DNA from 3 places in the Nocardiopsis oceani genome. Region 2 is predicted to be linked to each of the others. Evidence: riboswitches for the same ligand, from Rfam matches in the RefSeq annotation. Region 2 holds a riboswitch; each other region holds the start of a gene.
What was found. A riboswitch is a leader RNA that binds a small molecule or an ion and turns the genes downstream of it on or off. The one in region 2 is predicted to bind cobalamin.
Positions count from the first base shown of each region.

Region 1: it holds a riboswitch for cobalamin, as region 2 does, so the genes downstream of both, metE (5-methyltetrahydropteroyltriglutamate--homocysteine S-methyltransferase) here and ACYVDG_RS30330 (ABC transporter substrate-binding protein) in region 2, are expected to answer to the same signal.
Region 3: it holds a riboswitch for cobalamin, as region 2 does, so the genes downstream of both, cobN (cobaltochelatase subunit CobN) here and ACYVDG_RS30330 (ABC transporter substrate-binding protein) in region 2, are expected to answer to the same signal.

Region 1 covers NZ_BAAHAR010000012.1:16,954-21,380, forward strand. Annotated here, with positions in the region: gene ACYVDG_RS08700 (polysaccharide deacetylase family protein) at 1-1,319, opposite strand, end outside; cobalamin riboswitch at 1,588-1,772, shown strand; gene metE (5-methyltetrahydropteroyltriglutamate--homocysteine S-methyltransferase) at 1,929-4,205, shown strand; gene ACYVDG_RS08710 (DUF3558 domain-containing protein) at 4,403-4,427, opposite strand, start outside.
Region 2 covers NZ_BAAHAR010000070.1:18,965-23,391, forward strand. Annotated here, with positions in the region: gene ACYVDG_RS30320 (ABC transporter ATP-binding protein) at 1-110, opposite strand, end outside; gene ACYVDG_RS30325 (FecCD family ABC transporter permease) at 110-1,135, opposite strand; gene ACYVDG_RS30330 (ABC transporter substrate-binding protein) at 1,207-2,154, opposite strand; cobalamin riboswitch at 2,299-2,481, opposite strand; tRNA gene ACYVDG_RS30335 (tRNA-Pro) at 2,636-2,709, opposite strand; gene ACYVDG_RS30340 (hypothetical protein) at 2,786-4,427, opposite strand, start outside.
Region 3 covers NZ_BAAHAR010000052.1:3,467-7,893, forward strand. Annotated here, with positions in the region: gene ACYVDG_RS27085 (ABC transporter substrate-binding protein) at 1-214, shown strand, start outside; gene ACYVDG_RS27090 (FecCD family ABC transporter permease) at 211-1,227, shown strand; gene ACYVDG_RS27095 (ABC transporter ATP-binding protein) at 1,305-2,111, shown strand; cobalamin riboswitch at 2,188-2,332, shown strand; gene cobN (cobaltochelatase subunit CobN) at 2,369-4,427, shown strand, end outside.

The sequences.
Region 1 (4,427 bases), on a different contig from region 2:
GCGCGCTCGGCCACCAGGTCGGCATCGCGGTCCCTCCAGTCGCTGGTGTCCACGCTCCACATGATCTGCGCCAGCCCGAGGTCCTCGGTGACCTCGGCGACGGTGTCGTCGGTGGCGCCGTAGGGCGGGCGCATCAGGTCCATCGTGTAGGCGGTCTCCCGGTACACCAGGGCCTGGGTCGCCTCCAGGTTGTCGCGGGCCGACCCCGCGCTGGTCTCGGTCAGGTTCGGGTGGCTCAGGGTGTGGTTGGCCAGCTCGTGGCCCTCCGCGTAGGTGCGGCGCAGGATCCACGGGTTCTCCATCACCGGGTGGCCGGTCACGAAGAAGGTGGCGCGGGCGTCGTGCTCGTCCAGGGCGTCCAGCAGCTCGGGGGTCCTGCCGCCGGGGCCGTCGTCGTAGGTCAGGGCCACGCAGTCGGTGTCGGGGTCGGAACAGTCCACAGCTTCCTCGTACGGGGCCAGCTCGCCGGGCGCACCCTCCGCGGAACCGTCCCTGTCCGTCTCGGGGGCCTCGTCCACGGAGAACTCCTGCACGCCCGTGGTGGCTGCCTCGCGCACGCGCAGCCCCAGGTCGGACAGGAGGGCGTCGGCCTCGTCGCGGTCGATCACGGCGTGGATCCGGCCCTCGTCGGCCGGGGCGACCTGTCCGGCGTCGAACTCCACCACCAGGTCACCGTCGGGGTTGAAGCCCACCGAGTCGTAGAGGGCGCTGATCGGGTGCAGGGCGGAGGACTCGGCGGGGCCGTCGGCCACGGCCTCGCGCACCTGGTCGTTGAGCTCGTCCAGTTCCTCCTGCCCGGCGAGCAGGTGGGTGGAACCGTGGACGGTGCCGGTCTCGGTCTCGTACCAGAAGGTGCTGTTGCCCTCGCGGGTCTCCTCGGAGTCGGTCTCCTCGGTGGTGATCCGAACCCCGAGGATCCCCTCTTCGGCCGCGGTCAGGCCCCATTCGCCCGTGAACGAACTCGCACCGGGGTTGGCGGCGTCGAAGGCGTGCACCTGGGCGGTCAGGGTGCGGTCCAGGAAGTCGGTCAGCGGCGTGGCGTTCGGGATGACGGGGTAGGCGACGCTGACGTCGCTGTCGCCCTCGTAGTCGATCTCGGTCTCGTCGATGCCGGAGACCGCGTCGGGGTCCACGGTCGTGAGTTCGTCCGGTTCACCGGTGGCCGGGAGGCGTTCCTCTTCAACCTCGGGTGGGTTGGCCGCGTTCTGGGCGTCGGCCGGTTCCCCGAGGGCACCCGAGGACCGGGTCGCCAACAACACCAGCCCCAGTAGGACGACTATGGCGATCACGACCGTCATAAGGGGGCGATCGGGGGCCATCGTCGGGCGGACCTGCTGATTCACCTGTGTTTCTCCACGTTCATCGTCAGACGAACATTCGCGGGGAGGCGGGGGCGCGCTCTCCCACGTAACTCTGTTGTCGGGTGTGATGCCGGGCACACGGCGGGGGTTTCGCGTCGCGGCTCCGGGTTCGGCTCGTGGCCGGGGGCGGCCATGCCGGGTTCAAGGGCGGAGGGGGCTCTCCCTATACTTGCAGTCGTGGAAGGTACACGCTCCATACTTTTCGCCCCGGACCCCATCCGGGGCGGGTGGTGCGTGTCGAGAGAGGGAACCCGGTGCGAATCCGGGACTGCCCCGCAGCGGTGAGTGGGAACGACCGTCGCCATAAGCACTGGTGTACCGACCGGAACAGTCGGAAAACCGGGAAGCGGTGACTGCTAGGAAAGCCGGCTCTGCAGCCGGAAACGCCCACGAGTCCGAAGACCTGCCTCCACCCGGCGGCGCACCCGTGCCGCCGGTGGTCCCGTGCCCCGAGGGAGGGCCGAGGACGGAGACGACCGTGCGCGCATGACGCGCGCGTTTCGGTGTGTCCGCGTCCTCGCTCACCTCGCGGCCGGGATCTGGCTTTCGACGAGGGAGAGAAGCTACATGGCCAAGAACTCGGCGGCCTCCCAGCCGTCCGTTCGTTCGACGGTGCACGGTTACCCGCGCATCGGTCCCGACCGCGAACTCAAGCGCGCCAGCGAGTCCTACTGGAAGGGCGGCACCACCGCCCAGGAGCTCGACGCTGTCGCCGCCGGCCTCCGCAAGGGCGTCTACGCCCAGCTGCGCGAGGCGGGCGTGGACGACATCCCCTCCAACACGTTCTCCTACTACGACCACGTGCTGGACACGGCGGTCCTGTTCGACCTCGTGCCGTCCCGCTTCACCTCCCCGGCCCAGGCCGAGGACCGGGACGAGCAACTGCGCCGCTACTTCGCCCTCGCCCGCGGTGAGCAGGGGGCCCCTCCGCTGGAGATGACCAAGTGGTTCGACACCAACTACCACTACCTCGTCCCCGAACTCTCCCCGAGCACCAGGCCTCGCCTGGTCGGTGACAAGCCCGTCGCCGAATTCCGCGAAGCCTCCGAGGCCGGATTCCAGACCCGCCCCGTGCTGGTCGGTCCGCTGACCTTCCTACTGCTGTCCAAGGCCGCCGACGACGCCCCCGAGGGCTGGGAGCCCATCGAGCTGCTCGACCAGCTCCTGGACGCCTACACCAAGCTCCTGGGCGACCTGAAGGCGGCGGGCGCCACCGAGGTCCAGCTCGACGAGCCGATCCTGGCGACCGACGAGGGCCGTGCCGCCGTCGGCCACCTGGAGCGCGTCTACCAGCGCCTGGGTGCCCTCACCGAGCGCCCCTCGCTGCTGGTCTCCGCCTACTTCGGCTCCATCGGCTCCGCCGCCCTGCGCGTGCTCAAGGAGTCGCCGGTGGAGGCGGTCGGCCTGGACCTGGTCACCGACAACGAAGGAGTCGCCGACCTCACCGCGGTCACCGGTCTGGGCGCCACCCGCCTGGTCGCGGGTGTCGTGGACGGCCGCAACGTCTGGCGCGCCGACCTGCCCGCCACCGTCGCCGAACTCGGCACCCTGCTGGGCTTCAGCGACGAGCTCACGGTGAGCACCTCCTGCTCTCTGCTCCACGTCCCCATCGACCTGGACGCCGAGACCGAACTCGCGCCCGAGCTGCGCGAGGCCCTGGCCTTCGCCAAACAGAAGGCCAAGGAGGTGGCCCTCCTGGGCCGCGTGCTCTCCGAGGGCGGCGACGCCGAACTCGGGGCGTCCGAGCCCCGGACCCCGGCCTTCACCGACGCCCGGGTGCGCGCCCGTCTGGACGCCCTGGGCAAGGACGCCTACGAGCGTCCCGAGGACCGCGGGGCGCCCAGCGAGGTCACGCTCACCACGACCACCATCGGCTCCTTCCCGCAGGTCCCGGAGCTGCGCCGGGCCCGTGCCGCGCACCGCCGCGGCGAGCTGCCCACGGAGGAGTACCACCAGGTCCTCCGTTCGGAGATCGACCGCGTCATCGCGCTCCAGGAGGACATCGGCCTGGACGTCCTCGTCCACGGTGAGCCCGAGCGCAACGACATGGTCCAGTACTTCGCCGAGCAGCTGGACGGCTACGCCACCACGCTGAACGGCTGGGTGCAGTCCTACGGTTCGCGCTGCGTGCGTCCGCCGATCCTGTTCGGTGACGTCTCGCGCCCTGAGCCGATGACGGTCGAGTGGATCACCTACGCCCAGTCGCGCACCGACAAGCCGGTCAAGGGCATGCTGACCGGTCCGGTCACCATGCTCGCCTGGTCGTTCGTCCGCACCGACCAGCCGCTCGGGGAGACCGCCCGCCAGGTCGGTCTGGCCCTGCGAGACGAGGTCGCCGACCTGGAGCGCGCGGGTATCCGCCACATCCAGGTGGATGAGGCCGCCCTGCGCGAGCTCCTGCCGCTGCGCGACGAGCAGCGGCAGGCGTACCTCGACTGGGCGGTCAACTCCTTCCGACTGGCCACGTCGGGGGTCGCGGGAAGCACGACCATCCACACGCACATGTGCTACTCGGAGTTCAACCAGATCGTCGGCGGCATCGAGGCGCTCGACGCCGACGTCACCAGCGTCGAAGCGGCCCGTTCACGGATGGAGCTGGTCGAGGAGCTGGGGCGGCGCGGCTACAAGCGCGGCATCGGCCCGGGCGTCTACGACATCCACTCGCCTCGGGTGCCCTCGGTGGACGAGATCGAGGGTTCACTGCGCCTGGCGGCCGCGCACGTCGATGCCGGGAACCTGTGGGCCAACCCGGACTGCGGTCTGAAGACGCGCGGTTACGCCGAGACCGAGCAGGCCCTGCGCAACATGGTCGAGGCGGTCCGCCGCGTGCGAGCTGACCTCTAGGACGTCCAGGGAGTCTCCGACTCCTTAGAGCGCCTTCGGCGCTCAGCCGCGCCCGGTCACCCTCTCTCGGAGCCGGGCGCGGTCGGTAAGGCGACAACGCGAGACTCGACGGATACGCCGAAGGGGGCCGCGGCACGTGCCGCGGCCCCCTTTTCTCTGCAGTTTTCGGGTGTTCCTCTCCAGCGAGAGGAGCGGAATCAGGTACCGACGACGTTCAGCGCG
Region 2 (4,427 bases):
AAACTCCCGGTGGGGACCTCCACGTCGACATCCGCGAGAATGTGCTTTCCGTCGACCGACCAGGAAACGTCGGCGGCCGTGAGCGATTCGCCGTAAGCGAGGTGGGTCATCAGCGATCTACCTTGCGTCTCAGAATCCACAGGAACACCGGCACGCCCAGCATCGCGGTCATGATGCCGACAGGCAGTTCCCGCGGATCGAAGGCGACCCGGGCGACAACATCGACCCAGATGAGGAACGTCGCGCCGACGAGCGCCGAGAGCGGCAGTACCAGCCGGTGGTCCGGGCCGACCAGCGCCCGCACAGCGTGCGGGATCAGCAGCCCCACGAACCCGATGGTCCCGGAGCCGGCCACCAGCACGCCGGTCACAAGGGCGCATACGACCAACAGCACCCACCGGGTCCGCTGGACGTTGATGCCGAGGCTGGTGGCAGTGTCCTCGCCGAACGCGAACGCGTTCAGCTGCCGGGCAGCGACACCGAAGACCAGCAGCCCGATCAGCACGGCGAGCGCCATGGTGTACACGGTCGGCAGCCGCGCCGCCGCCAACGACCCGGACAGCCAGAACTGCGCTTCCTGGGTGGCGTGCGGGTCGGCGACCCAGATGATCAGGAAGGAGGTGACGGCGGAGGCAAAGGCCCCCACGGCGACCCCGGCGAGGATCATGCGGGTGGGCGTGAGCCGGCCGGACCGTTGCCCGAGAGCCAGCACGAGCATGAACGCGCCCAGCGCGCCGACGAACGCGCCGCCGGCCACGCCGAGGCTACCGATGCTCAGGCCGGCGACGATCACCGCGACCGCCCCGAGTGACGCGCCCGAGGAGATGCCGAGCAGATAGGGGTCGGCCATCGGGTTGCGCGTCAGGGTCTGCATCACGGCACCGACGATCGCGAGGCCGCCGCCGACCAGCGCCGCCGCGAGCACGCGCGGCAGACGCATCTCCCACACGAGGTTCGCGCGGAGGTCGGTGACGCCGTCGACGCCGTACAGCCCGAGCATGTCGATACGCAACCAGGCCAGGCCGAGCCGGTCGGTCGCGACGGTCCACACCTCGCGGACCGACAGGTCGCTCTGTCCGATGGTGGCCGAGACGCCGATCGACACCGCCAGCAGTACGAAGGCGACCGGGAACATGACGCCCAGCGACCGGCCCCTACCGGGCGGCGCGGCCGTGGGCTGCTGGGCCTTTTGGCGGGGGGCGAGTCTCATTGGTCGGTACCGTCGGCGAGGTACGCGCCGATCTCCTCGATGGCGGTGACGTTCTGCAGTCCCGGGGTGGTCTGCGCGAACGGCAGCACGACGACCGCGTCCTCACGGAACGTCCGCAGCTCACGCAGTGTCGAGTCGTCCTCGACGAACGAGAGCTTGTCGTCGACGTCGTCCCCGCCGAAGTCGGCGACGACGACGAGGTCGGGGTCCCGCTCGACGACCTGCTCCCAGCTGGTACTGGACCAGTGGTCGGGAAGGTCGTCGAAGGCGTTGTTCACGCCGAGTTCGCGCAGGATCATGCCGGGGGCTCCGCAACAGCCTCCGGCGGTCGGACCGTCGCCGGTACCCATGTCCCACCAGAAGACGTCGAGGTCCCCGACATCGTCCGGCAGGTCGGCGCGGACCGCGGTGAGGGCCTCCTGCTGTTCGGCCGCGATCTCTTCGGCCTGGTCCTCGGCTCCGAGCAGCGTGCCGACCTCGCGCAGTTCGGTCCAGATCTCGTCGAACTCCAGCGGCTGCTCGTCGTCGCGGTCGGGGCAGCGGCCGGGTGAGAGGTAACTCTGGACGCCGAGATCGTGCAGTTCCTCGCGACTGGCGACCCCTCCGTCCTCCCGGAACGCGCTCGGATAGACCGAGTAGATGAAGTCCGGTTCGGTCTCCAGGATCGCTTCGGAGCTCGGGTAGTCCTCCCCGCCGGGATCGAGGACGTCGATGTCCTCGGCCTTGGGCTTCAGGTCCTCGCGCATGCGGTCCAGGTCGCCGACGGCGCCGACGATGCGGTCCTCGACGCCCAGCTCGATCAGGTTCTCGATCGTGGTCAGGTTCATGGCGAAGATGCGCTCCGGCGGGGCGTCGAACTCGACTTCCATGCCGCAGTTCTCGACGCCGAGGCCGTCGGAGGCCGCGGACGAGGAGTCGGATTCGGCGCTTGTGCAGCCTGCCAACAGAAATACCGCGGCGGACAGTACCGCGGGCGCACGGCGGGGGAACCGATGACCGGTGACTCGCACAGTAGGGGGGCGGGCAGAAGGGGGACGGACAGAAGGCACGGCAAACAAGGCCAGGGCCGCCTTTCCACACCTCGTGGATGGATCGGACACGCCGTGGCCGGTCTCCTGGCTGACGGGTCGAACAGTCACGCAGCGTCTTCCCAGACCACCCTGTGGTCCAGTGACCCCGTTCGCGGGAGCGCATGACCTTCCCGATCACAGTGGCGAGGGCCGCACCGGTCTTACACCGGCTTCCCGAACACCACGACGGCGTGGACTTTATCACCAGGCATGGGTACACATTTTCGGCGGCACCCCCTTGCTGCACCCGCGCTCAACGCCCACCGACGCCGGTTCAACCCCTCTTCCACCACGCCCAGGGCGCAGAAAGGGGCCCGCCTGACGACGAGCCCCTCAACGACCTGCTATTTCTCTGTCGGGACGGCGGGATTTGAACCCACGACCCCTTGACCCCCAGTCAAGTGCGCTACCAAACTGCGCTACGTCCCGTCCGCTGCGCGGCGGCCGTTTCCGACCCCGCCAACAGGTAAAACCTTACCGCATTCCGGGGGTGGCTCGAACCAGGTCAGCCCCGGGGGCCGGGGCCCACACCGACGACGTGGGCACGGTCCCCGGCGGAAAGGCCGGAGACCACAACCGTCTCCGGGGCAAGTGCCACACCGAAGGGGGAACCGTCCGGGGACAGGCCCTCGGCTGCCGTGTCGAGCGGGATCGTGACGGGGTCGGATCCCCACTCTGCAACGAGCAGGGCGGTCGGCTCCTCGTCGCCCGCGTGGACCGCCGCGAACACTCCGGAATCCGCAATGACGCTGTCCGGGTCGGGGTGCTGGGCGGTGAACACGAGGCTCTCCAGGGCCTCGGGCTCAGCGGTCTCCCCCCGGGGTACAGCGACCTGCGGTTGCACCATGCGGTACTCGACCCGGTCGGCGCCGTCGGTCCCTTCGGGCTCTTCGGTCCCTTCGGGCTTTTCGGTCCCTTCGGGCTCTTCGGTCTCGGTGTACAGCAACCGTTCTCCCCGAAGGGGGACCGCACTGGCGGGCAGGTCCTCGGCGATCACGTCGCCGGCCCTGCTCTGGAAGGCCAGCACGCCGGGATCGTCGCCGCCGTAGCGGACCACCGCGGCCCAGCCGTCCGGGGCCGCATCCACTTCCTCCACCGGACCGGGGACGTCGTGGCCGCCGTACGGGCTGCCGTCCTCGTGCAGGAGCCGCACTTCGTGCTCCCGGTCGTCGTCGCCCTCCCGGTCGTCTTCGCCCTCCCGGTCCTCGGGGTCCGGCGTGCACTCCTCGGGGACCAGGATCCTGGGGCCCGCGAGGACCGGGGCACCGACCTGTCGGCACCCCGCCTCAGGTGCGTACCGGGCCTCGTCCTCCGTCCCCTCCTGCTCGTGCGCCCGGACCGAGAGGACGTCCTCCTCCACCTGCACGAACGTGGTGGTGGTCAGGAGCACCTCGTCCACCTTCCGGTGGATCCGGTGGTCACCGACCAGCTTCCCCGTACCGGCCTCCAGAACGGCCAGCGACCTCTGCTGGTGTTCCTCCCGCTCGGCGTCCTCGTACAGCACCGCGACCCGCTCGCCGTCGAAGCTGGCGTCGGCCCACAGGACCTCGCCGACCGGCTGGAACCGCCAGCGCTCAGTGCCGTCCCGGCTGTCCAGGGCCCACACCCCCTGGCCGCCGACGACCAGCGCACCGTAGCCCGTGGCGACCACCTCAGCCTCGCCCGCCGAACCCTCTTCCGGGTGCTCCCACACCCAGGCCGCGTCGTCCCCGTCCTCCAGGGCTGCCGCCTCGGCCTGGCCGAAGGGTTCGGCGGCGGTACTCGCTCCGGCAGCGGTGCGCGGCCCGGCGAGCGTGTGCACGGCCGGGTCCCGTTCGAGAACGGTGGGAGTGGCGAACGCCGTCAGCACCACGACCGGGAGCAGCCCGGCCAGAACGGCCTGGCGGCGGGGCCACCCCGTTGCGGGCCGCAGTGGTTCGGGGCGTCCGCCCACGGCGAGCGCCCCGGCACCCACCAGCAGTGCCAGCGCACCCATGAACCAGAGGTCGGAGATCGACGCGAAGTCGACCAGGACGTCGGGCAGGACCGCTTCCTCCCCGGCCACCCGATCTTCGGGCTCGTCCGGGACGCCGGTCTCACCCCGAGCACCAGGGAGTTCCCGCAGGGCCACGTGGAACGCCAGGAACAGCACCAGGGCGGCGGCCGCC
Region 3 (4,427 bases), on a different contig from region 2:
GCTCGGCGACCTCACGCGCGACTCCCAAACCGCCGAGTCGGCCGAGGAGAAGATCGCTTTCCTGGAGGACCACCCCGCCACCAGCAACCTGACCGCCGTGCAGGAGGAGCGCTACGTCCTGCTCAGCGGCCAGGCCATGAACCCCTCGATCCGGACCGTCGAGGGCGTCGAGCAGGTGGCCGACGGACTTCGGGATCTCGGACTCGCCCAGTGAGAGGCGCCCGTCTGACCCTGCTCCTGGTGGGCGGGCTGGTCGCGCTGGCGGTGTCGGTCTCGGTGACTGTGACCATCGGCCCCGCGGCCATCACCCCCGGCGAGGTGTGGTCCTCGCTCGGTGCCCGCCTCGGGATCGGCGAGAGCCCTCTGACCCCCATCCAGGACGGCATCGTGTGGGACCTGCGCATGCCGCGCACCCTCATCGCCGCGGTGTGCGGGGCGGGACTGGCCCTGTGCGGTGCGGTCATGCAGTCCCTGCTGCGAAACCCGCTGGCCGACCCCTTCGTGCTCGGGGTCTCGTCCGGCGCCTCCACCGGTGCGGTCGCGGTGATCGTGCTCGGTTGGGGCGCCGGGGTGCTGTCCCTGTCGGCCGGGGCGTTCCTCGGTGCGCTGCTCTCCTTCGGGATGGTCATGCTGCTCAGCCACACCCTCGGCGGGACCATGGACCGGGTCGTGCTGTCCGGGGTCGCTGCCATGCAGCTCTTCTCGGCCCTGACCTCCTTCATCGTGCTCATGTCGGCCGACGCCGAGACCACGCAGGGCGTGCTCTTCTGGCTGCTGGGTTCCTTCAGCAACGTGGGCTGGGCCGATGTGGTTCTGTGCGCGGGGGTCCTGGTGGTCGTGCTGGCCGTGTGCCTGGCCCACACCACCACCTTGGACGCGTTCGCTTTCGGGGAGGAGGCCGCGGCCTCGCTCGGCGTGCGTGTGGCGCGGGCGCGTGTGCTGCTGCTGACCGCGACGGCCCTGCTCACCGCCGCACTCGTGAGCAGCGTGGGCGCGGTCGGGTTCGTGGGGCTGATCCTGCCGCACGCCACCCGGATCCTGACCGGGTCGATGCATGCCCGGCTGCTTCCGGTGACCGCGCTGATCGGGGCCGTGTTCCTGGTGTGGGTGGACACGCTGGCCCGTACCGTCCTGGACCCGCAGGAGATCCCTGTGGGTGTGGTCACCTCGCTCGTCGGCGTGCCCGCCTTCATCGCCGTTCTGTACCGCTCGAGGAGGCAGACGTGAGATCGTCCGGATCCAGTTCCCCCGGCCACGGATGGTCCGGCAACGGTCCTCCCGAGGCCGGTTCCGGGGGCGGCCACCTGCGCGCCGACGGTGTGGTGCACCGGATCGCCGACCGCATCGTGCTCGACGGGGTCACCCTCGCCCCGCGCCCCGGTGAGACGGTCGGACTGCTGGGCCCCAACGGATCCGGCAAGTCCACCCTGCTCCGGCTCCTCGCGGGGGTTCTCGGACCCACCGCCGGGACGGTCACCCTCGACGGGGACCCGTTGCCGCGCATCGGCCGCCGGGCGGTGGCCCGGCGTGTGGCCGTGGTCCAGCAGAACTCCCACACCCAGACCGAGATGACCGTGCGCGACGTCGTCGCCTTGGGGCGTATCCCGCGCCGCCGCGCCTGGACCCCGGTCTCCACCGACGACCTGCGCGCGGTCGACACGGCCCTGGAACGCACCGGGCTCACCGACCGTGCCGAGCAGTCCTGGCACACCCTCTCCGGTGGGGAGCGCCAAAGGGTCCAGATCGCCCGGGCCCTGGCTCAGGAACCCAGTGAGCTCCTGCTCGACGAACCCACCAACCATCTCGACATCCAGTACCAGCTCGACCTGTTGGAGCTGGCCGTGAGCCTGCCCGTGACCACGGTGATCGCGCTGCACGACCTCAACCTGGCCGCGATGTACTGCGACCGGCTCGTCGTGCTCCGAGCCGGTCGGGCGGTGGCGGAGGGGTCGCCGGGCCAGGTGCTGACACCCGAGCTCATAGGAGAGGTCTACGGGGTCCGGGCCGAGGTCACCACCGACGGTGAGCGCCCCGTCGTCCGGTTCCTGCGCCGCCGGGATCCGGAGCAACCGGGCTCCCGACCGCTCCCGGGGCACGAGCCCACTACATGACCGCGCTGTGCGCCTCTCGAACGGAGTGCCGCTCGCCGTACGTTCCTGCGGTCGGCGGCCCTGGAAAGGGGAGGCCCGTCGCGAGTCGGCTCGCGGCGCCCGTTAGTGTGTGAGCTCCTCGTTCGTGGCACAGGAACCCGGTGCGAGTCCGGGACGGTTCCGCCACTGTGACACCTCCCACCAGGTGCAAGTCAGACACTGTCCACGAGCGGTCCGACCATCGACGGGGCGAGAACCCCTGGGGAGGAATTCCGGCCATGACGGTACGGATCGCGCTGCTTTCCACGTCCGACACCGATCTGCTCTCTGCGCGGGCCAGTGGCTCCGCGTACGTGTGGGCCAACCCCTCGCGTGCCACCGACACCGAACTCACCGAAGCCGTCGAGGGCGCCGACCTCGTCGTGGTCCGGATGCTGGGATCCCCGCACGACCTGTGGTCGGGCCTGGCCGCGGTCCGCGAGCGCGGCACCCCGCTCGTGGTGCTCAGCGGTGAACAGCAGCCCAGCGCCGAACTCATGGAGCGCTCCACGGTTCCCATGGGTGTGGTTACCGACGCCCACCGGTACCTGGCCGAGGGCGGACCCACCAACCTCGACCGCCTGCACGCGTTCCTGTCCGACACCGTGCTGCTGACCGGCGAGGGGTTCGAACCGCCGCAGCACGTGCCCCTGTGGGGCCTGGCCGAGCGCGAGGTCCCACAGGACCCGTCGCTTCCCAAGGTCGGCATCCTCTACTACCGCGCCCACGAGGCCGGCGGGAACACCGCCTTCGCCCACGCCCTCGCCGACGCCGTCGACGCCACGGGCCGCGCCGTCGGTGTGCCGGTCTTCGCCGGGTCGCTGCGTTCGGCCCCCGACGACCTGTTCGAGGCGTTGCGCGACTTCGACCTCCTCATCGTCACCGTCCTGGCCGCCGGCGGCAGTGTCCCCGCGTCCGCGAGCGCGGGTGAGGACGACGAGGCCTGGGACGTGGAACGTATCGCCGCCCTCGACATCCCGGTCCTGCAGGGCCTGTGCCTGACCAGCTCCCGCGCCGACTGGGAAGAGGCCGCCGAGGGCGTCAGCCCGCTCGACTCCGCCACCCAGATCGCGATCCCCGAGTTCGACGGGCGCATCATCACCGTGCCGTTCTCCTTCAAGGAGATCGACGAGGACGGCCTGCCCCGCTACACCGCCGACCTGGAGCGCTGCGCCCGCCTGGCCGGGATCGCCGCCTCCCACGCCCGCCTGCACCAGGTCCCGGCCTCCGAGAAGCGCCTTGCCGTCGTGCTCTCGGCCTACCCCACCAAGCACTCCCGCATCGGCAACGCGGTCGGTCTCGACACCCCCCGCTCCCTGGTGCGCCTGTTGCGGCGGCTCCGCGAGGACGGCTACGACCTGGGCGAGCCCGACGCCCTGCCCGGCCTGGACCTGCCGGACGAGACCGAGGCAGGCGACGCCCTCATCCACAGCCTCATCGAGGCCGGCGGCCAGGACGAGGACTGGTTGACCACGGCACAGATGACCGAGGCCCAGGTACGCATCGCCCCCGAGCAGTACGCCGCCTGGACCGAGGGCCTCCCGGCCTCCCTCAAGGACGCCATGGCCGAGACCTGGGGTCCGGCCCCCGGCAAGCTCTACGTCAACGACGAGGGCGAACTCGTCTTGGCCGCGCTCCGGGCGGGCAACGTCGTGGTCCTGGTCCAGCCCCCGCGCGGCTTCGGCGAGAACCCCATCGCGATCTACCACGATCCCGAACTCGCGCCGAGCCACCACTACATGGCCGCGTACCGGTGGCTGGAGCACGGGTTCGGCGCCGACGCCGTCGTCCACCTCGGCAAACACGGGTCGCTGGAGTGGCTGCCCGGCAAGGATGCCGCTCTGTCCGCCGCCTGCGGCCCCGACGCGGTGCTCGGGAACCTGCCGCTCATCTACCCGTTCCTGGTCAACGACCCGGGCGAGGGTGCCCAGGCCAAGCGTCGCGCGCACGCCACCGTCGTGGACCACCTCGTCCCGCCCATGGCCCGCGCCGAGAGCTACGGCGACATCGCCCGCCTGGAGCAGCTCCTCGACGAGCACGCCAACATCGCCGCCATGGACCCGGCCAAGCTCCCCGCCATCCGGGCTGAGATCTGGTCGCTCATGCGCGCCGCGGAGATGCACCGCGACCTCGGGCTCGAGGAGCGCCCCGACGACGAGGAGTTCGACGACTTCCTGCTCCACGTCGACGGCTGGCTGTGCGAGATCAAGGACACCCAGATCCGCGACGGCCTGCACGTGCTCGGCGAGCCTCCGGAGGGCGAACCCCGCGTCAACCTCACCATGGCCGTCCTGCGCG